One region of the Streptomyces sp. NPDC050423 genome, then DNA from elsewhere that is predicted to be linked to it. Evidence: riboswitches for the same ligand, from Rfam matches in the RefSeq annotation. Region 1 holds a riboswitch; the other holds the start of a gene.

Region 1 (10,894 bases):
CGGTCTGCACGTCGAGCGCTGGCTGCCGAAGGCCTCGCAGCGCGGCCGGGCCGCGGATCTGCGGGTCGTGGTGGTGGACGGCCGTGCCACCCATGCCGTCGTCCGCACCAGCCGCTCCCCCATGACCAATCTGCACCTCGGCGGCACGCGCGGCGATCTGGACGAGGTGCGGGCCGCCGTCGGGGCGGCGGGCGGCAGTTGGAGCGAGGCCCTGGCCGTGTGCGAGCGGGCGGGCGCCGCCTTCCCGGACACGCTGTGCGTGGGCGTCGATCTGCTTCCGTCGACCGGCTGGCGGCGCTTCGCCGTCGGCGAGGTCAACGCCTTCGGCGATCTGCTGCCGCGTCTGACCGGTCTGCCTGGCAGCGGCGCCGAGGGCCTGGACACCTACGCGGCGCAGGTCGCCGCCGTACTGAACAGAGCAAGGAACCACCGTGCCGACGCAGCGACCTGAACCCCCGTCCGGCGTCATGGACGCCCTGAACCCCGATATGAGCGAGGTCGTCGGCAGTCACGATCTGCTGCTCGTCACCCTGGACACCCTGCGGTACGACGTCGCGGCGGAGCTCGCCGCCGCCGGCCGCATCCCGAACCTGGCCCGGCACCTGCCGGGGGGCGTCTGGGAGCGCCGGCACACCCCTGGGAGTTTCACGTACGCGTCGCACCAGGCGATCTTCGCGGGATTCCTGCCCACACCGGCCGCCCCGGGGCCGCATCCGCGGCTGTTCGCCGCCCGGTTCGCGGGCAGCGAGACCACCGCGGAGCGCACCTTCGTCTTCGACACCCCCGACCTGGTGTCGGGCCTGGCCGCGGCCGGCTACCGCACGGTGTGCATCGGCGGCGTCGGGTTCTTCAACCGGCAGGCACCGCTCGGCTCGGTGCTGCCCGGAATGTTCCAGGAGGCGTACTGGGAGCCCGAGTTCGGCGTCGCCTCGGACACGTCCTTCGAGGCGCAGGTGACCCGCGCGGAACGCGTCGTCGAGCGGCTTCCCCCCGGACAACGCCTGTTCCTCTTCGTCAACGTCTCCGCGCTGCACCAGCCGAACTGGTTCCACCTGCCGGGGGCCACCCGTGACTCGGGTGACAGCCGCGCCACCCACGCCGCCGCGCTGGAGTACGTCGACGCCCATGTCGGCCGCCTCTTCGCCGCCGCGAGCAGCCGCCGCCGGGCGTTCGCCGTCGTCTGCTCCGACCACGGCACGGCGTACGGCGACGACGGCTACACCGGTCACCGGCTCGGACACGAGTCCGTCTGGACCGTTCCGTACGCCCATTTCTTCCTGGAACCGGGGGCCACCGCCCGATGAACAGTCCGCACTCCCCCCGCCTCACCCCCCGTCCGTACCAGAGCTACGTCTACGCCTATCCGCACAAGACGGCGTACGGCAGGCTGTCCGAGCACCCGGGCGGGCGGCCCGCGCTGAGTGAGCTGTGGGCCGCAGAACGCAAGGACGCGCTCTCGCTCTATCTCCACATACCGTTCTGCGAGGTCCGCTGCGGCTTCTGCAACCTCTTCACCCGCATCGGCGCCCCCGACGAGCTCACCACCCGCTACCTCGACGCACTGGACCGCCAGGCGACGGCTGTACGGGACGCGCTGGGCGACACGGAACCGGTGCGGTTCGCCGCGGCGGCCTTCGGCGGCGGGACCCCCACCTTCCTGACTGCGGGCGAGCTGGAGCGCCTGTGCGACATAGCGGAGAAGCGGATGGGCGCCGATCTCCGGTCGGTTCCGCTGTCGGTCGAGACGTCACCGTCGACCGCGACGGCCGACCGGCTGGCCGTCCTCGCCGACCGGGGGGTGACCAGGATCAGCATCGGTGTGCAGAGCTTCGTCGAGGCCGAGGCGCGTGCGGCGGTCCGTCCGCAGCGCCGTGCCGATGTGGAGTCGGCCCTCGGGCTGATCCGGGACGCCCGGATCCCGGTCCTCAACATCGACCTGATCTATGGCATCGACGGACAGACGGAGGCGAGCTGGCGCACCTCGCTGGACGCGGCCCTCCGGTGGCGGCCGGAGGAGCTGTACCTCTACCCGCTGTACATACGTCCGCTGACCGGCCTCGGCAGGATCGCCGCCTCGGCCGCGGACGCGGAGTCCGCCTGGGACGAGCAGCGGCTGCGGCTGTACCGCGCGGGCCGCGATCACCTCCTCGCCCACGGCTACGAGCAGGTGTCGATGCGGATGTTCCACCGCGCCGACGCCCCGCGGGCCGGCGGCCCCGACGACTACGCCTGCCAGACCGACGGCATGATCGGCCTGGGCTGCGGCGCCCGCTCGTACACCTCCGGGCTGCACTACTCCTTCGACTACGCCGTGGAGACGGGGAAAGTGCGGGGGATCATCGACGACTACACGTCGGCCGAGGACTTCTCGTACGCCGAGGTCGGCCGGTACACCGACGGCGGTGAGGCGCGCCGCCGTCATCTCCTCCAGTCGGTCCTCCAGGCCGAGGGGCTGCGGCTGCCGGAGTACCGGGAGCGGTTCGGCACCTCTCCCCACGAGGACTTCCGCGAGGAGCTGGCCCTGTTCGAGGAGCGGGGCTGGCTCGATCCGGACGGGGCGGCCGCCGGGCTGCTGCGTCTGTCGCCCGAGGGGCTGGCGCACTCCGACGCCCTGGGCCCCGACCTCTTCTCCCCCGCCGTGCGGGCCGCGATGGCCTCGTACGAGCTGAAGTGAGCCCCTCATGGACCTGACGATCCTCTACCGCGGTCCGCTCGCGTCGTGCGATTACGACTGCCCGTACTGTCCGTTCGCCAAGCGGCGCGACAGCCGGGAGCAGCTGCGGGCCGACCGGGCCGCGCTGGAGCGGTTCACCGCGTGGGCGGCGGCGCAGACCGACGACCGGGTCTCGGTGCTGTTCACCCCGTGGGGCGAGGGGCTGGTCCGCTCCTGGTACCGCCGGGCGCTGGTCGAGCTGGCCCGGCTGCCGCACATCCGCCGGGTGGCGATCCAGACGAACCTCAGCGGCCGTACGCAGTGGCTGGCCGCGGCGGGCACCGCGGGCCGGGACAAGATCGCGCTCTGGTGCACGTACCACCCGGGCCAGACGCCGTACGAGCGCTTCCTGGCCCGGTGCGGGGAACTGACGTCGCTGGGGATCCGCCACAGCGTCGGGGTGGTCGGTCTTGACGGCCATCTCGAAGAGGCCCGGCGGCTGCGGGCGGCGCTCCCCGAAGAGGTCTACCTCTGGGTCAACGCCGCGGAGGGGCACAGCTATACGGACGAGGAGGCCGACCGGTGGACGGAGATCGACCCGCTGTTCCCGTACAGCCGTCATCCGCACCGCTCGGCCGGGCTGCCCTGCCGGACCGGTGAGTCGGTCATCTCGGTGGACGGGGACGGCACGGTGCGCCGCTGCCACTTCGTCCGGGCCGAGCTCGGCAACCTCTACGACGGCAGCTACCGCGGGGCGCTCGGCCCGCGGGCCTGCCCGCTGGCGGTGTGCGACTGCCACATCGGCTACGTCCATCTGGAGACACTGCCGCTGTACGACGTGTTCGCGGGCGGTGTGCTGGAACGCGTCCCGGCCCGGACGCCGCACTCCGTCGAGCGGGTGGGTCCCTGATCGGGTCGCACCCCTCAGAGCGGCAGCAGGTCCGGCCGTTTGGCCTCCACGTGGTCCCCCGACGACTCGCCGCGCAGCCTGCGCCCGATCCACGGCACCAGGTACTCGCGGGCCCAGTGGATGTCGTCGCGCCGGACCTCCAGCGTTCCCCGGTGCGCCTGCGGCGGCCACTCCTGGTCGGGGTCGGCCGGTACGTCGACGCCGAGGACCTGGGCGGCGCGCAGCGCGACCCGGGTGTGTCCCTCGGGCGACAGATGCAGCCGGTCGCCGTCCCAGGCGCGGCGGTCCTGCACCGAGCGCAGCGACCAGAGGTCGAGCACCGGGCAGTCGTAGCGGTCCGCGATGGACCGCACATGGGCGGTGTAGGTGGCGATCTTGCCGCGCAGATGGCGCAGCACGGGAACGCCGCGAGTGTCGAAGCCGGTGGTGACCATGACGGTGCCGACCGATTCGGTCAGCTCCGCGACAGCGCGCTCGAAGCGCTCGGCGACGTCGTCGGGATCGGTGCCCGGCCGGATGATGTCGTTGCCGCCCGCGCAGAAGCTCACCAGGTCGGGGGCGAGTTCCCTGGCGCGGGGCACCTGCTCCTCGACTATCTGGTCGAGGAGACGTCCTCGTACGGCGAGATTGGCGTACCTGAAGTTCCCGTGCGCGGCGCCTGCGAGGCCCGGTGCCGTTCCGGGGTCCGGGAGCTGGTCAGCGAGGATGACCGCGAACCTGTCCGCCCAGCCGACGAATGTCCCGTCGGGGCCGAGATCGCCGACTCCCTCGGTGAAGCTGTCGCCAATCGCCGCGTACGACTCGATGGCGCCCTGCCTGTTGATGACGCTCTGTCGGATGTTTCTCGAATCGTTTGCCACAAGGGCATATCCTGCACCGTCGAATGTGACCTACGCGACCGTAATACGGGGTTGACGGGTGGTGAGATAGACCACCCGGTCAGGTTTTGGTAAAGGGGGAATAAGCAGAGGGACGGTGCGCCGCCGCGCACCGTCCCTCTGTGTATTGCTCAGGTCCGGGTTACCGGACCGGTGCTGCCTGGATCAGACGTTGATCCCGTTCGACGCCAGGTAGGCGATCGGGTCGACGTCCGAGCCGTACGCCGGACCCGTGCGGATCTCGAAGTGCAGGTGCGGGCCGGTCGCGTTGCCGGTGGCGCCGGAGAGGCCGACCTGCTGGCCCGCGGTCACGGTCTGGCCCGCCGAGACGGAGAGCGAGGACATGTGTCCGTACTGCGAGTAGTGGCCGTCGGCGTGCTTGATGACGACCTCGTTGCCGTACGCGCCGCCCCAGCCGGCGGTGACGACGGTGCCCGAGGTGATCGCCTTCACGCTGGTGCCGGTGGACACGGGGAAGTCGATGCCGGTGTGGCTGCCGCTGGACCAGCTGGCGCCGGAGGCACGGTAGGCGGTGGTGTGGTTGCCGGGAACCGGGTGGACGTAACCGGAGCCGGTGCTCCGCTCGGCCGGGGCCGAGGTCCCGTTGGACGCCTGGGCGTCGGAGGAGGACGCGGCGTTGGAGGCCGTGGGGGCCTTGGACTCGGTCTTGGCCGGAGCCTTGGAAGGAGCCTTGGAGGGAGCCTTCGACGGGGTGGTGGCACCCGCGGAGGTGGGCGAGCCGGTGGTCGAGGCGTGGCCCCAGGCCTTGCCGCCGAGCGTCAGCTTCATGCCCGGGAAGATCAGGCTCGGGTCGTCGCCGACGACCTTGCGGTTGTCCTGGTACAGCTTCTCCCAGCCACCCTTGAGCTTGTGCTCGGCAGCGATCTTCGACAGGTAGTCGCCGGAGACCACGGAGTACGTCGCGGTGCCGTCCTGCTTCTCCGAGACCGGCTTGGCCTGGGCGGCGTGCGTGGCGACGGCCGAGTTCGCGGTGCCGGGAGCGGCCTGCTCCGCGGCGTTGGCACCGGTGGCGCCGAGCAGCGGAAGCGCGATGACGGCTCCGCCGGCGCTCGCGACGACGACGGCGCGGGCGATGGTGCTGGACTTCGGACGGCGGTGCTTACCCGATATGGGCATGAAGAATTTCCTCTCCGGCGCCTACGAGGTGAGCTGTCGGGTTCGGGCTGGAGATGCCCGGTCGCGCCTGGCGCGACTTCACCCCGAGCCGGCCGGATCTCTCCGGTCGGCGGCTTACCTGGTTCCCCCGCTCCTGCCACACGGTGAGTGGGTGCGAATTCCGGACGGCGGCAGGATTAGGCGTTCCATCCGGATTGAGAGCGAACGTAAGCGAGTGGGGACGGCGGAAACAAGCCATGGGTTCCACACCGGATTCCACTCCGGGAAATCGGAGCGGAATTCCGGTCACACTCCGTGGATTACGGATCTTGGCTTTCCGCGCGGCGCATGGAATACCCAGCCGCGGCGTCGCCACACACCGTCACGGATATGATCCCGCTCACGAGGGGGCGATCATCTCCCGCACAAGCAGGGCATGTTCGACCAAAGCCTCAATACGGACATGTCACGCCCGTAGTTCGCACCGGAGCCGCAGACGGGGCCCCACCCAGGAGTCCGCGCGGGGCCGTCACCGAGACGATTGCCCGAGTATCCGATGTCGTATCGTCACGGGAGTGGACCCGTCGGCGACACGCGTCGGCGGCAGAGCCTCCAGGAGTGACCGTGACGCAGCAGCTGCCGCAGACCCCGTCGACGGAACCCGAGCTGGCGGGGGTCCGTAATTTCCGTGACGTGGGCGGACTGCCCACCGCGGACGGCCGCCGGGTGCGGTACGGACGGCTCTACCGCAGCGGTCACCTGGCGGGCGCCACCGCCGAGGACGCCGCGTTCCTCGGCGGTCTCGGCCTCCACACCGTCTTCGACTTCCGCAATGCCGCCGACCTGAAGCTGGACGGACTGGACGTCGAGCTGCCCGGCGTACGCAATGTGAACATCCCCCTCACCGACCCGGCGGACGGCGCCGAGTTCTGGCGGATGGTGCGCGACGGCAACACGGACGAGCTGCGCGGCCTCCTCGACGGCGGCAAGGGGACCGACCGCATGGTCGCCTCCTACCGGACGATCATCCTGGAGCGCACCGCCGAGCACAGCCGCGTGCTGCACGCCCTGGCCGAGGACAGCGTCCCCGCCCTGATGCACTGCGCGGCCGGCAAGGACCGGGCGGGGCTCTCGATCGCGGTCTCGCTGCTCGCGGTCGGCGTCGGGCGCGAAGCCGTCGAGGCCGACTACCTCAAGTCCAACGACGCCCACCGCCGCTACCGGGTGCGCCGCAGCGACACCTCGGCGGCCGGGATGTCGCCCGAGGTGATGGAGCTCCTCAGCCCGCTCTTCGGCGCCCACAGCGAATATCTCGCCGCGGCCTTCGCCACGATCGACGAGACCTGGGGCGGCACCGACCGCTACCTCTCCGAGGGGCTGAAAATCACCCCCGAGACCCGGGAGCGACTGCGCGAGCGGCTCCTCGACGACGCGTGACCGGCCGGCCGGCACACCGAGCTCCCGGCTACTGGTTGTGCATCCCCACGGCGAACAGCAGGTAGAGGAAACCCGCGATGACGTGCCCGGCCACCAGATAGGCGAACAGCCTGATGACGAGCCCGCGCGGCATCCGGCTCTCCTGCGAGTCGGACTCCTTGCGCCTGGCCGGGGTGAGCGGGTCGTAGTTCTCGGAATCGGACATGACAGTCCTCTCTGGCGACCGGACGCGCCGGCGGCGGGGACGGCGTCTCAGCGACGGTGGATCCCGCTGCCGAGGCACAGCTCGGCAGCGGGGCTCTGCAGCAGGGTGTGGACGAAGAGCAGCTCGGCGCCCTCGCGCTCCGGTGCCGCGATCCGGTGCGGGGTGAGCGAGTCGAAGTGCGCGCTGTCGCCGGGGCCGAGGTCGTGCACGGTGTCCCCGAGGGTCACCCTGAGGTGCCCGGCCAGGACGTACAGCCACTCCTCACCGGGGTGGACGCGCACCAGGTCGCCCTGCGCGCCGTACGGGACCCGGACGCGCAGCGCCTGCATCGCCCGGCCCGGACCACCGGCCTGCTGGTACATCCAGCCGTCGGCCTCGGCCCCCTCGAACTTCCGGGCCCGGATGATCGAGTCACGTTCCGGTGGGATCTCACCCAGCAGTTCGGAGACCGTCGTACCGTAGATCCTGGCAAGTCCGAGCAGCATCGGCAGCGAGGGCTGCCGCCGGCCCGTTTCGAGCCGGGACAGATGGGCGGGCGAGAGCCCGGCGCGCTCGGCGGCTGTCTCCAGGGTGAGCCCGCGGCCCCGGCGCAGATCGCGCAGGCGTGGCGCGACACCGGGCAGCTCGTCGGCCACCCCTCCTTCTGGAGGATTCATGTCTCCATTGGGCCAGGAACTTTCCTCGGAGGCAAATTTCTTGCCTCCGAGGCAAACCTTTTGCCGATCAGCGGTTGGCGACCGCCTGCTTCACCAGGGTCCGGCCGAAGTCCCACATCAGCCCGCCGTTGTGCGCGTCGTCCATGACCGCCGTGAACGCGGTCACGAACCGATCCACGTCCGTCTCGTCGATGACGAGCGGCGGAATCAGTTTGATCACTTCGAGGTGGTCGCCGGAGACCTGGGTGAGGATCCGGTGCTTCTGGAGCAGCGGTACGACCACCATCTGCGCGAAGAGTCCCTTGCGGGCCGCCTGGAGCATGGTCCAGCGGCTGCGCAGCTTCAGCGACGACGGCCGGCCGAATTCGATGCCGATCATCAGCCCGCGCCCCCGCACCTCGTGCAGCAGCTCGTAGCGGCCGACCAGGGCGGCCAGCCGCTCGCGCAGCAGATCACCGGTGCGGCGGGCGTTCGCCACGGTCTCCTCGTCCTCCATCACGGCGAGGACCGCGAGCCCGGCCGCCATCGCCTGGGCGTTGGAGCCGAAACTGGCCGAGTGGACCAGCACCCGGTCCATCGAGGAGTAGACGCGTTTGAAGATCCAGTCCTTGCCGAGGGTCGCCCCGACCGGCACATAGCCGCCGGAGAGCGCCTTGGCGACGCAGACCAGATCCGGTTCGACCCCTTCCTCGTGCTGGTAGGCGTAGAAGTCACCGGTACGGCCCAGGCCGGTCTGCACCTCGTCGGCGATGAGCAGGGCCTTGTGCTTGTGCAGCAGCTCCTGGGCGGCGCGCAGGAAGCCGGGCGGCGAGGCGTGCACGCCCTTGCCCTGGATCGGCTCGACGACCAGGCCGGCCACATCGCCCCGCCGCAGCTCGCGCCGCAGTGCGTCGAGGTCGCCGAGCTCGATGGCGGTGTCGGGCAGCAGGGGGGCGAAGCCGTCCCGGAACCCGGCCTCGCCGTTGACCGAGAGCGAACCGGTGGTCAGGCCGTGGAAGGCGTGCGTGCAGTAGAGGATCCTCGGCTTCCCGGTCGCGTACCGGGCGAATTTGAGCGCCGTCTCGACGGCCTCCGTACCGCTGTTTCCGAAGAACACCCGGTCCAGGTGCGGGCTGTGCGTGAGCAGCTTCTCGGCCAGCAGCCCCGGCAGCGGCTGGCAGTCGAAGCGGGTGAGGTCGGCGAGCGAGGCGTCCAGGACGTCGTGCAGCGCCTTGCGTACGACGGGGTGGTGCCGGCCGAGCCCCATCACCCCGAAGCCGGCCAGCATATCCAGGTAGTCGTTGCCCTCCGCGTCCCAGAAGTGCGCGCCCTCGGCCCGTTCGTAGACCTTGTCGAAACCGATGGTGTGCAGCATGCGCGGGAGCTGGTGGTTGAGGTGCTTCGTGTGCAGCTCGTAGCGCTCGGCGCCGCGCTCCGCGAGGAGCTGCGCCAGATCGAAGCCCTTGGGCCCGTCGTCCTTCATGCCCCGCTCTCCTTGTGCCCGTTGCCCAGGGCGTCGCGCTCGTTGTACCCGTCGTCGACGGGGCGTCCGTTTCCGCCGGCCGCGACCGGCTTCCCGGCGGCCAGCGCGGCGCTGATCCGGCCGGTGATCTCGATCGGTGTGAGTCCGATGTCGGCGAGCACCTCGGCGCGTTTCCCGTGGGCGAGGAACTGCTCGGGAATGCCGAATGTGCGCAGCGGTACGTCGGTCCCGGCGTCCCGCAGGGCCTGTCCGACCGCCGAACCGACGCCTCCCGCCCGGCTGTTGTCCTCGACGACGGCGACCAGCCGGTGCCGCGCGGCGAGCGGGGCCAGCTGCTCGTCGACCGGTTTGACCCAGCGGGGGTCGACCACGGTGCAGCGGATGCCGGCGCCCGCGAGCAGATCGGCGGCCCGCAGACAGACGGGGGCCATGACGCCGACCGCGACCAGCAGGACATCGGGGTCCTCGTCGCGGTGCAGTACGTCCATGCCGCCGATCCGGCCGATGGCGGGGACCGGCTCCCCCACCGACTCCTTGGGGAACCGGATCACGGTCGGCGCGTCATCGACGTCGACGGCCTCGCGCAGCTGGGCCCGCAGCTGGCCGGCGTCGCGCGGTGCCGCGATCCGCAGCCCCGGCACGACCTGGAGCAGGGACATGTCCCACATGCCGTTGTGGGATGCCCCGTCCGGGCCGGTGACCCCGGCCCGGTCCAGGACGAAGGTCACGCCGCAGCGGTGCAGCGCGACGTCCATCAGCAGCTGGTCGAAGGCCCGGTTGAGGAAGGTGGCGTAGACGGCGACGACGGGGTGCAGTCCGCCGGTCGCCAGTCCCGCCGCGGAGACGGTCGCGTGCTGCTCGGCGATCCCGACGTCCCAGACCCGGTCCGGGAACGCCTCGGCGAACTTCGTCAGCCCCACCGGGTGGAGCATCGCGGCCGTGATGGCGACGACGTCCGGCCGCTCGGCCCCGATCGCGGCGATCTCGTCCCCGAACACCGAGGTCCAGGACGGACCGGCCGCCGGGGCGAGCGGGGCGCAGGTCAGCGGGTCCATCGCACCTACGGTGTGGAACCGGTCGGCCTCGTCCTGGAGGGCGGGCCGATAGCCGCGGCCCTTCTCGGTGATGCAGTGCACGAGCACCGGGCCGTGGAAGCGTTTCGCCCGGTGCAACGCGGACTCGACGGCGGCGGTGTCGTGCCCGTCGATGGGACCGACGTACTTCAGGCCCAGGTCCTCGAACATTCCCTGCGGGGCGAAGGCGTCCTTGAACCCCTTCTTGGCGCCGTGCAGCGATTCGTAGAGCGGCTGCCCGATGACGGGCGTCTGCTGCAGGACGCCCTTGCCCCAGGAGAGGAAGCGTTCGTAGCCGTCGGTGGTGCGGAGCGTGGCGAGGTGGTCGGCGAGGCCGCCGATCGTCGGCGCGTAGGAGCGCTCGTTGTCGTTGACGACGATGATCAGTGGCCGGTCGTTGGCGGCGGCGATGTTGTTCAGCGCCTCCCAGGCCATACCGCCGGTGAGTGCTCCGTCGCCGATGACGGCGACGACGTGGTCGGGGCGGCCCAGCACCTGGTTGGC
Region 2 (10,894 bases), on a different contig from region 1:
GAGAGGGCTCCATGGGCAAAGCGTACGGCTCGGTCAGCGGTCGCGTGGGGGTCGGGGCCGGGGCAGTCTGAGGGTGGCCGGTCGACGGTACGAGCGGCCCGCGGACGTGTCGCGGGTCGGCTGGAGCATCACACACTGCATGAGAGACTGGTCTAGACAACCATTGATTCGTGAAGGGCAGAACCATGGCTGAGCGCCGCGTCAACGTCGGTTGGGCCGAGGGCCTGCACGCCCGCCCCGCATCCATCTTCGTCCGTGCGGCCACGGCCTCCGGGATACCCGTGACCATCGCCAAGGCCGACGGCAATCCGGTGAACGCCGCGTCCATGCTCGCGGTGCTCGGGCTCGGTGCCCAGGGCGGCGAGGAGATCGTTCTCGCTTCCGAGGCCGACAACGCCGAAGCTGCTCTGGACCGTCTGTCCAAGCTGGTCGCCGAGGGGCTCGACGAGCTTCCGGAGACCGTCTGACCCAGCGGTCACGACCGCCGAAATTCCTGCGAAAGAGCCGCGACACCCCCGACCGGGAGTCGCGGCTCTTTCGTGTGCGCGGGAATGACGAACCATGGAGAAAAACCCACGCGGAATAATTCAGGGCAGCAAGAAGAAGGCGCCACTGAATACCCTGTTCCTTGTATACGGCTTCATTGTTAATGCCGGCCGCTCGGGGTGTTTACGGCAGGTTGCGAAGTCCTCACCCGGCCGGCGCGGGGGACGGCGGCACCCGGCCGGCCGGCGCGGCGCAGCCGGTGGGCAGCGGTGGCCCGCTCGGCGTGCTGGGCGGCCAGCGCCCGAGCGCGTTCCGCGTCGCCGCGCGCCACGGCGTCCACGATGGCCCCGTGCTCGGCCCAGGAATCGGCCGGACGGGCCGGCTGGTCGACCGCGTACATCCAGGCGATCTTGTGCCGGAGCTGGGTGAGCAGCGCGATCAGGCCGGGGCTGCCGGAGGACTGGGCCAGCGTCTCGTGGAACCAGCCGCCCAGTGAGCGCAGATCCTCGCCCTCGCCCCGGCGGGCCCGCTCCTGACCCAGCCTGACCAGGCCGCGCAGCACCTTGAGGTGGGCGTCGGTGCGGCGCTGGGCGGCACGGGCCGCGCCGAGCGGCTCCAGCAGCATCCGGACCTCCAGGAGGTCGGCGGCCTCCTGCTCGTCGGGCTCGGCGACACAGGCCCCGGCGTGCCTGCGGGTGACCACGAAGCCCTCGGACTCCAGGGTGCGCAGCGCTTCGCGTACCGGGACGCGGGAAACCCCGTAACGGCGCGCGAGCACCTCCTCGGTGAGTCGGCTGCCGCGTTCGAAGACACCGGAGACGATGTCGTCACGGATTGCCGTGCATACCGAATGCGCCGGAATGCGCATGTCCGAACCTCCGCCTCAGTCCCCGCGGAACGCGGCCGATCGACGCCTGTCCTGTGACTCTATTGCAATGCGGTCGCATTTCCGATGCCGGGTGGAAATTCATGAATATCTTTTGGACACGACGAAGGCCCCGGCGGGCTGCCGGGGCCTTTCACCGAAGCGCTTCGCGCGTCGGTCAGACGGTGACGCCGTGGGCGCGCAGATAGGCGACCGGGTCCATGTCGGAGCCGTACGACGGCGTGGTCCGGGCCTCGAAGTGGAGGTGCGGTCCGGTGGAGTTGCCGGTGGAGCCGGAGAGGCCGATTCGCTGCCCCTGGCCGACGCTCTGGCCGACGGAGACGCCGATCGAGGAGAGGTGGCCGTACTGGGTGTAGGTGCCGTCCGTCATCCGGAGCACGATGTTGTTGCCGTACGCGCCGCCCCAGCCGGCCTCGACGACCGTGCCGGCGCCGACGGCGACGACGGAGCTGCCGGACGCGGCGTGGAAGTCGATGCCGGAGTGGCTGCCGGAGGACCACAGGGAGCCACTGGACTTGTAGCCGGTGCTCACGTAGGAACCTGCGACGGGGAGCTGGAAGGTGCCCAGCCGGGCGCGCTCGGCGGAGCGGGCGGCACGCGCCTCGCTCTCGCGGGCCGCCTCGGCCCTGGCGGCGGCCTTGGCCTTCGCGGCCGCCCTGGCCCTGGCGTCGGCCTTCTTCTTGGCGTCAGCCTTCTTCTCGGCCTCGGCCTTCGCCTTGGCTTCCGCCTTCGCCTTCGCGGCGGCATCGGCCTGGTGCTGCTGCGCGTCCGCCTGCGCGTCGATCCGGTCGGCCAGGTCGCCCTCGATGGCGATGGCCTGGGAGAGGCCTGTCTCGTCGGTGGCGGGGGTCTCGGCGTCCGCGGCGAGGGCCGGGGAGGCCAGGGAGCCGATGACGCCGGTGGTGGCCAGGGTCGCGATGCCGACGGCCTTCGCGCCGCAGCGCGTCAGACGGCTCGGGGCACGGTGCTTCCCCGTGGCACGGGTGAACGCCATGAAGTGGCTGGTCCTTTCCTTCCTTCTCGCCTACCGGGTTAGCTGACGGGTTCGGAGCAGGAAGGTCTCCTACGGATCCCCCGGCCTCACTGAGGCATGGGCACCCGATTCACCCCAGGGACTGCGTGGGTCCCCGGCTCCCCGGGCTCGCGCCTGACGGGGACTCGGCGATGACTGCCCGGTACGTCACGGATGCGGCATACGAGTGGCGGACAGCCGAGCCGACGCTAAGCGGGGGCACTTCCCCACACCAAACGGACAGGCGGATTTGTAGCACATCCCACAGGGCAGACAGGTAACCTCTCCCCTAAATCGGACAAAAGGGAAGGCCCTGGCGGAGGGTGATCTGCCAGGGCCTTCCTTTTGCCCCACTTTCAGGAGGATTGAGCGGTCAGCCGGTGACGACCGAGACCTCTCCGATGCCGAGGGCCCTGACGGGCTGCTCGATCTGTGCGGCGTCCCCGACGAGGACCGTGACCAGCCGGTCCCCCGGGAAGGCGTTGACCACGGCCGCCGTCGCCTCCACCGTGCCGGTGTCCGCGAGGCGCGCGTACAGGTGCGCCTGGTAGTCGTCCGGGAGGTGCTGCTCGACCTGGTCCGCGAGGGTGGCGGCGACGGAGGCCGCCGTCTCGAACTTCAGCGGTGCGACGCCCACGAGGTTCTGCACGGCCGTCTCGCGCTCCGCGTCCGTCAGACCCTCCGCGGCCAGGGTCCGCAGCACCTTCCACAGGTCCTCCAGCGCCGGACCGGTGGACTCCGTGTCCACCGAGCCGCTGATGGCGAGCATCGCTGCGCCCGTCGCCCCCGAGGCGGCGTCCCGGGCCGAGGAGCGCAGCACCTGGGCGAAGGCGCGCACGCCGTAGGTGTAGCCCTTCTCCTCGCGCAGCACCCGGTCCAGGCGGGAGGTCAGCGTGCCGCCCAGGCAGTACGTGCCGAGCACCTGGGCGGGCCAGACGCTGTCGTGCCGGTCGGCGCCGATCCGGCCGAGGAGCAGCTGCGTCTGCACCGCTCCGGGGCGGTCCACGATCACCACCCGGCCGGTGTCGTCGGCGGTGATCGGCGGGACGGGGCGGCGCTCCGCCGTGTTGCCCGACCAGTCGCCGACGGTGTCGGCGAGCAGGGCGTCCAGGTCGATGCCGGTGAGGTCACCGACGACCACGGCGGTCGCGGTGGACGGCCGGACGTGGGCGTCGTAGAAGGCGCGGACGGCCGCGGAGTCGATCCGCTCCACGGTCTTCTCGGTGCCCTGGCGCGGGCGCGACATGCGGGCCGTGGCCGGGAAGAGCTCCTTGGAGAGCTGCTTGGCAGCGCGCCGGGCGGGGTTCGCCTGCTCGTGCGGGATCTCGTCGAGCCGGTTGTTCACCAGCCGCTCGATCTCGCTGTCGGCGAAGGCCGGTGCCCGCAGGGCCTCCGCGACCAGACCGAGCGCCTTGGCCAGCCGGGAGGCGGGAACCTCCAGGGAGACCCGGACACCGGGGTGGTCGGCATGGGCGTCCAGAGTGGCGCCGCACCGCTCCAGCTCGGCGGCGAACTCCTCGGCGCTGTGCTTGTCGGTGCCCTCGGACAGGGCGCGCGACATGATCGTGGCCACCCCGTCCAGGCCCTCGGGCTCGGCGTCCAGCGGGGCTTCGAGGAAGATCTCGACGGCGACGACCTGCTGGCCGGGGCGGTGGCAGCGCAGCACCGTGAGGCCGTTGGGCAGGGCGCCGCGCTCGGGTGCGGGGAAGGCCCAGGGCCTGGCCGCTCCCGGGGCGGGCTGCGGGTGGTACTGCATCGAAACTCCAGTCGCGGCAGCGTCGGTCACTTGTCCGCTCCTTCGTGCGCGTCGGTGTCGTTGGCGGCGTCGGCTTCGGCCTCTTCGACGGGCTCCGCCGACTCGACCGGCTCGTAGACCAGCACCGCCCGGTTGTCCGGCCGCAGCTGGGCCCTGGCGGCCGCCCTGACCTCCTCGGCGGTGACGTCGAGCACCCGGTGCACGGCGCTCAGGGCGAGCTGCGGGTCACCGAACAGCACGGCGAACCGGCACAGTTCGTCGGCCCGGCCCGCGACCGTACCGAGCCGGTCCAGCCACTCGCGCTCCAACTGTGCCTGGGCGCGCTCCATCTCCTCGGGCGAGGGGCCCTCCTCGGCGAACCGGGCGAGCTCCTCGTCGACCGCGGACTCGATCTGCGCCACCTCGACGCCGCCGGACGTCTTGACGTCCAGCCAGCCGAGCGAGGGCGCACCGGCCAGCCGCAGCAGCCCGAATCCCGCCGCGACAGCCGTCCGGTCCCGGCGGACCAGGCGGTTGTGCAGCCGGGACGACTCCCCGCCGCCCAGCACGGTCAGCGCGAGATCCGCGGCGTCGCACTCGCGGGTGCCGTCCTGCGGCAGCCGGTAGGCGGCCATCAGCGCACGCGCCGGGACCTCCTCGCGGACCTCCTCGCGCAGCTCACCGCCGATGACCTCGGGCAGTGAGCCGTCCCGCGGCGGCTGCTTGCCGTCGTGCGACGGGATGGTGCCGAAGTACTTCTCGATCCAGGCGAGCGTCTGCCCGGGGTCGATGTCGCCGACGACCGAGAGCACCGCGTTGTTGGGCGCGTAGTACGTACGGAAGAAGGTCCGTGCGTCCTCGAGCGTCGCCGCGTCCAGGTCGGTCATCGAGCCGATCGGGGTGTGGTGGTACGGGTGGCCCTCCGGGTAGGCGAGGGCGGTCAGCTTCTCGAACGCGGTGCCGTACGGGACGTTGTCGTAGCGCTGGCGGCGCTCGTTCTTGACGACGTCCCGCTGATTCTCCATGGACTCCTCGTCGAGCGCGGCGAGCAGCGAGCCCATCCGGTCGGCCTCGAGCCACAGGGCCAGTTCCAGCTGATGCGTGGGCATCGTCTCGAAGTAGTTGGTCCGCTCGAAACTGGTGGTGCCGTTGAGGGAGCCGCCGGCGCCCTGCACCAGCTCGAAGTGTCCGTTCCCCTTGACCTGGCCCGAACCCTGGAACATCAGGTGCTCGAAGAGGTGAGCCAGACCGGTGCGTCCCTTGACCTCGTGGCGCGAGCCGACGTCGTACCAGAGGCACACCGCGGCGACCGGGGTCAGATGGTCCTCGGAGAGCACCACGCGCAGGCCGTTGGCCAGACGGTGCTCGGTCGCTGTCAAGCCGCCGGAGCCGGCCTGGGCTGTGGCCGTGTGACCCATGGGCATGTACGTCCCTTCGATCGCGATACTGGAGTGATGCGAGACCTGCCACTGTAAGCAAGCGCACCGACGCCTGGCGAAGTTCCCGTGCCGCGCAGGTCACCGGAAAGCGGGGTCCGGACCCCTCGGGACGGGTGGAGAACCCCCTTTGGGACGGGTCGAGGTCGGAGTTGTCAGTGCGGCGGTCCACAATGGTCCGCGTCAGAACCTGAGGTTGCCCGAACAGAATCCGTGAAGGAGTCGCAGCCGCGATGGCCCGCCGCAGCACGAAGACCCCGCCGCCGGACGACTTCGAGGAGAAGATCCTCGACATCGACGTCGTCGACGAAATGCAGGGCTCCTTCCTTGAGTACGCGTACTCGGTGATCTACTCACGGGCCCTGCCGGACGCCCGTGACGGCTTGAAGCCGGTGCACCGCCGCATCGTGTACCAGATGAACGAGATGGGCCTGCGCCAGGACCGCGGCTACGTGAAGTGCGCCCGCGTCGTCGGCGAGGTCATGGGTAAGCTGCACCCGCACGGGGACGCGTCGATCTACGACGCCCTGGTGCGGATGGCACAGCCGTTCTCCATGCGGCTCCCCCTCGTCGACGGACACGGAAACTTCGGCTCGCTCGGCAACGACGACCCGCCGGCCGCCATGCGGTACACCGAGTGCCGGATGGCCGACGCGACGTCGTTGATGACGGAGTCGATCGACGAGGACACCGTCGCTTTCCAGTCGAATTACGACGGCCAGGAGCAGGAGCCCGTCGTCCTCCCGGCCGCCTATCCGAACCTCCTGGTCAACGGCACGACCGGGATCGCCGTCGGCATGGCGACGAACATGCCGCCGCACAACCTGGGCGAGGTCATCGCCGCCGCCCGCCACCTGATCAAGCATCCGGGCGCGGACCTGGAGACCCTGATGCGGTTCGTCCCCGGTCCCGACCTGCCGACCGGTGGCCGGATCGTGGGCCTCGGCGGCATCAAGGACGCCTATGCGGGAGGCCGCGGCTCGTTCAAGATCCGCGCCACCGTCGCCGTGGAGAGCGTCACGGCACGCCGCAAGGGTCTGGTCGTCACCGAACTGCCCTTCAGCGTCGGTCCGGAGAAGGTGATCGCCAAGATCAAGGACCTGGTCTCGGCGAAGAAGCTCCAGGGCATCGCGGACGTCAAGGACCTCACCGACCGCTCGCACGGACTGCGCCTGGTCATCGAGGTCAAGAACGGCTTCGTGCCGGAGGCCGTCCTGGAACAGCTCTACAAGCTGACGCCGATGGAGGAGTCCTTCGGCATCAACAATGTGGCGCTGGTCGACGGACAGCCGCTCACCCTGGGCCTCAAGGAGCTCCTGGAGGTCTATCTCGACCACCGCTTCGAGGTGGTGCGCCGGCGCAGCGAGTTCCGCCGGACCAAGCGCCGCAACCGGCTGCACCTGGTCGAGGGCCTCCTCGTCGCGCTGATCGACATCGACGAGGTCATCCGGCTCATCCGGTCCAGCGACAACTCGGCGCAGGCCAAAGACCGGCTCATCGAGCACTTCTCGCTGAGCGAGGTCCAGACGCAGTACATCCTGGACACCCCGCTGCGCCGGCTGACCCGGTTCGACCGGGTCGAGCTGGAGAGCGAGCAGGACCGGCTCAACACCGAGATCGACGAGCTGACCGCGATCCTCGAATCGGACAACGAGCTGCGCAAGCTCGTCTCCACGGAACTGGCCGCGGTCGCCAAGAAGTTCGGCACCGACCGGCGTACGGTGCTGCTGGAGTCGGCCGGTTCGCAGGTCGCGGCGGTACCGCTGGAGGTCGCGGACGACCCGTGCCGGGTGCTGCTGTCCTCGACCGGACTGCTGGCGCGTACGGCCAACGGCGACCCGATCGTCTTCGCCGAGGACGCCAAGCGCGCCAAGCACGATGTGATCGTGTCGGCCGTGCCCGCCACGGCACGGGGCGATGTCGGCGTGGTGACCTCGACGGGGCGGCTGCTGCGGCTGGCGGTGATCGATCTGCCGCAGCTGCCGGACACCCATGCGGCGCCCAGCCTCTCGGGCGGCGCGATGGTCGCGGAGTTCCTCACCCTGGAGGCGGACGAGGAGGTCGTCTGCCTCACCACGCTCGACGAGTCCTCGCCGGGGCTGGCGATCGGCACCCTGCAGGGCGTCGTGAAGCGCGTGGTGCCGGACTATCCGGCCAACAAGGACGAGCTGGAGGTCATCGGCCTCAAGGACGGTGACCGGATCGTCGGCGCGGTGGAGCTGCGCACCGGCGAGGAGGACCTGGTCTTCATCACCTCGGACGCGCAGTTGCTGCGCTACCCGGCGGCACAGGTGCGCCCGCAGGGCCGTCCGGCCGGCGGCATGGCGGGCGTCAAGCTCACGGAGGGCGCGGAGGTGCTCTCCTTCGCCGCGGTGGATCCGGCCGCGGACGCCATGGTGTTCACGGTCGCCGGTTCGCACGGCACGCTGGACGACTCCGTGCTGACGTGCAAGTACACCCCGTTCGACCAGTACCCGCGCAAGGGCCGGGCCACCGGTGGGGTGCGCTGTCAGCGGTTCCTCAAGGGCGAGGACATCCTGACGTTCGCCTGGGCCGGCCCGACGCCCGCCCGCGCCGCGCAGAAGAACGGCACACCGGCCACGCTGCCCGAGCCCGACCCGCGGCGCGACGGTTCGGGGACGCCGCTGGAGTCCCCGGTCGCGGTGATCGCCGGCCCGGTGTAACCGGCCGGCCCGGTCCGTGGCGCTATGCGTCGTCGCCGGGCTGCCGCACGTACCGCAGGACGCCCCACATGCTTCGCTCATGTGCGGCGTCCTGCGCTGTGTCCGGCGCCGTTTCCCCCGGCGCCGTTTCCCCCGGCGCCGGGACGGTCTCCCGGCAGTCCGCCAGCTCCTTGCGCAGGGCCTCGGCGTCGATGCCGGAGCCGATCAGCACGAGCCCGGTCAGCCGCGGTTCGCCGCGCGTCCAGGGCTGCGGGGCGAACCGCAGGAACCTGCCGACCGCGTGCAGCGCGTAACGGTTGTCCGTGTCCCCCGCGCCGAAGTCGACGAACCCCTTGATCCGGTAGAGGCCTTCCGGCCGGGAGTCCAGGAACCCCATCAGCCGACGGGGGCTCATGGGCACGTCGGAGGTGAACTCGACGCTCTCGTACGCCGCGTGCAGATGGTCCCCGTGCTCCTCACCGGCGTCCGCCGCCCGCTCCTCCAGGTACAGGTCCTCGAAGGTCAGCTGCCGGGCCTTCTCCTCGCTTTCGGGCCGCAGCGCCGGATCGAAGAGCAGCTCGGGGTCGATGCGCCCGTACGTGGCGGGGACGACGGCCGCCGTGCTGCCGGTGGAGGCGACGGCCTCCCGGATGCGGAGCAGTCCGGCGTCCCCGGCCCGGTCCGTCTTGTTCAGCACGACCAGGTCGGCGACGGCGAGATGGCGGTCGATCTCCGGGTGGCGGTCCCGGGTGGCGGCGAACTCGGCGGCGTCGACCACCTCGACCAGTCCCCCGTACACGATGTGCGGGTTGTCGCTGGCCAGCAGCATCCGTACGAGTTCCTGGGGTTCGGCGAGCCCGCTCGCCTCGATGACGATCACGTCGAGCCGGGCGGCGGGCCGGGTGAGGGTCTCCAGGTAGGTGTCCAGCTCGCTCACGTCGACCGCGCAGCACAGACAGCCACCGCCGAGTGAGACCGTCGAGCCGGCCTGCCCGGACACGGTCATGGCGTCGATCTCGATGGACCCGAAGTCGTTGACGATCACGCCGATCCGGTTTCCCGCGCGATGGCGCAGCAGGTGGTTGAGCAGCGTCGTCTTGCCGGATCCCAGGAATCCTGCGAGGACGATGACCGGGATCTGCCGGCTGCGGGGCGGGGACGACGGGTTCAACGGGGGCCCTTCGGGGGACGTCAGGCGGCCGGGACCGGCTGCGGCGGAGGCGGGCCGACGTAACGGGCCGCCGGGCGGATGATCTTTGAGTCCTCCGCCTGCTCCAGGATATTGGCGCTCCAGCCGACCACTCGCGCCGCGCAGAACGTCGGCGTGAACATCTCGCGCGGCAGCCCGCACAGTTCCATGACCACTCCGGCGTAGAACTCCACGTTGGTGTGGAGTTCGCGCCCCGGCTTGAGCTCGGCGAGGATCGCCTCGACCTGCCGTTCCACCTCGACGGCGAAGTCGACGAGTGGTCCGCCGAAGCTCTGGGCGATGCCGCGCAGCATGCGCGAGCGCGGGTCCTCGGTGCGGTAGACCGGGTGCCCGAAGCCCATGATCCGGTCACCGGCGAGCGCCCGTTCGCGGATCCATCCGTCGATGCGGTCGGGGGTCCCGATGGCGTCCAGGGTGTCGAGGGCCCGGCTGGGCGCACCGCCGTGCAGCGGTCCGGAGAGCGCGCCGACGGCCGCCACCAGGCATGCGGCGACGTCCGCGCCGGTGGAGGCGACGACCCGGCCGGTGAAGGTCGAGGCGTTGAAGCCGTGGTCGACGGTGGAGATCAGATACTGCTCGACGGCCCTGACCCGGGCGGCGTCCGGCACGGAACCGGTGAGCATGTAGAGGTAGTTGGCCGCGTACGGCAGGTCGTCGCGCGGCTCCACCGGTTCGAGGCCCCGACCGAGCCGGTGCAGGGCGGTGAGCACGGTGGGGACCGCGGCGCAGGCGGTCAGCGCGTCGGCACGGCGCCGGCCGGCGTCGATGTCGTACACGGGGCGGAAGCCCGCCGATGCGCCGAGCAGCGAGAGCGCCGTGCGCAGCCCCGCGAGCGGACCGGAGACGGCGCCGGCACGGGCTATGGCGGGCAGGGCGTCACGCACCTCCGCGGGCAGCCGGCGCAGTCCGGCGGTGCGGGCCGCGAAGTCGGCGCGGGCGGCCGGACCGGGCAGTTCGCCCTCGGTCATCAGGTACCAGACGTCCTCGAAGCCGCGGGTCTGCGCCAGCTCGACCGCCGAGTACTGCCGGTAGTGGTAGAAGCCCTCCCTGCCGCGGACATCACCGAGGGCCGTGTCGGTGACGACGACACCCGCGAGGCCTCGGGGGACGTCGAGCGGGGCTGAGCCGGTCATGGTCGTCATTGCTTCCTCCATGGACATTCCGGTGTTGTGACTCTTGACATTGATTCGACTGTCCATGCTTGACTTTGAATCTGTCAATGTTGATTGAATCAATATGGATACGGTGAGCAGCATGACGGATCAAGCAGATGCGGGCGACAGTTCTGGGCCCACGGCGCATCGGCTCACCACCCGGGAGACGGCCGAGCGCCTGGGCGTGAAGCCCGAGACGGTGTACGCGTACGTGAGCCGGGGCCAGCTGAGCAGCAACCGCGCGCCCGGCGGGCGGGGCAGCACGTTCGACGCGGCGGAGGTCGACGCCCTGGCCCGGCGTACGGGACGCAG

The links. Region 1 has a riboswitch for cyclic di-AMP ahead of AB0I52_RS28785 (peptidoglycan DD-metalloendopeptidase family protein). Riboswitches for the same ligand answer to the same signal wherever they lie in the genome.
Region 2: another riboswitch for cyclic di-AMP. It lies ahead of AB0I52_RS15130 (M23 family metallopeptidase); the one in region 1 lies ahead of AB0I52_RS28785 (peptidoglycan DD-metalloendopeptidase family protein).

Annotation. Positions count from the first base shown of each region.
Region 1 is NZ_JBFAJY010000048.1:46,703-57,596, reverse strand. Features, by position in the region: gene AB0I52_RS28810 (STM4014 family protein) at 1-451, shown strand, start outside; gene AB0I52_RS28805 (STM4013/SEN3800 family hydrolase) at 489-1,304, shown strand; gene AB0I52_RS28800 (STM4012 family radical SAM protein) at 1,301-2,674, shown strand; gene AB0I52_RS28795 (STM4011 family radical SAM protein) at 2,682-3,563, shown strand; gene AB0I52_RS28790 (SGNH/GDSL hydrolase family protein) at 3,578-4,423, opposite strand; gene AB0I52_RS28785 (peptidoglycan DD-metalloendopeptidase family protein) at 4,607-5,578, opposite strand; cyclic di-AMP (ydaO/yuaA leader) riboswitch at 5,582-5,771, opposite strand; gene AB0I52_RS28780 (tyrosine-protein phosphatase) at 6,182-6,994, shown strand; gene AB0I52_RS28775 (DUF6126 family protein) at 7,023-7,199, opposite strand; gene AB0I52_RS28770 (XRE family transcriptional regulator) at 7,247-7,855, opposite strand; gene AB0I52_RS28765 (aspartate aminotransferase family protein) at 7,923-9,317, opposite strand; gene dxs (1-deoxy-D-xylulose-5-phosphate synthase) at 9,314-10,894, opposite strand, start outside.
Region 2 is NZ_JBFAJY010000017.1:32,514-43,407, forward strand. Features, by position in the region: gene AB0I52_RS15115 (GNAT family N-acetyltransferase) at 1-13, opposite strand, end outside; gene AB0I52_RS15120 (HPr family phosphocarrier protein) at 186-467, shown strand; gene AB0I52_RS15125 (GntR family transcriptional regulator) at 647-1,354, opposite strand; gene AB0I52_RS15130 (M23 family metallopeptidase) at 1,530-2,366, opposite strand; cyclic di-AMP (ydaO/yuaA leader) riboswitch at 2,380-2,546, opposite strand; gene AB0I52_RS15135 (pitrilysin family protein) at 2,758-4,140, opposite strand; gene AB0I52_RS15140 (pitrilysin family protein) at 4,167-5,543, opposite strand; gene AB0I52_RS15145 (DNA topoisomerase IV subunit A) at 5,789-8,239, shown strand; gene AB0I52_RS15150 (GTP-binding protein) at 8,262-9,389, opposite strand; gene AB0I52_RS15155 (citrate synthase/methylcitrate synthase) at 9,410-10,570, opposite strand; gene AB0I52_RS15160 (citrate synthase) at 10,683-10,894, shown strand, end outside.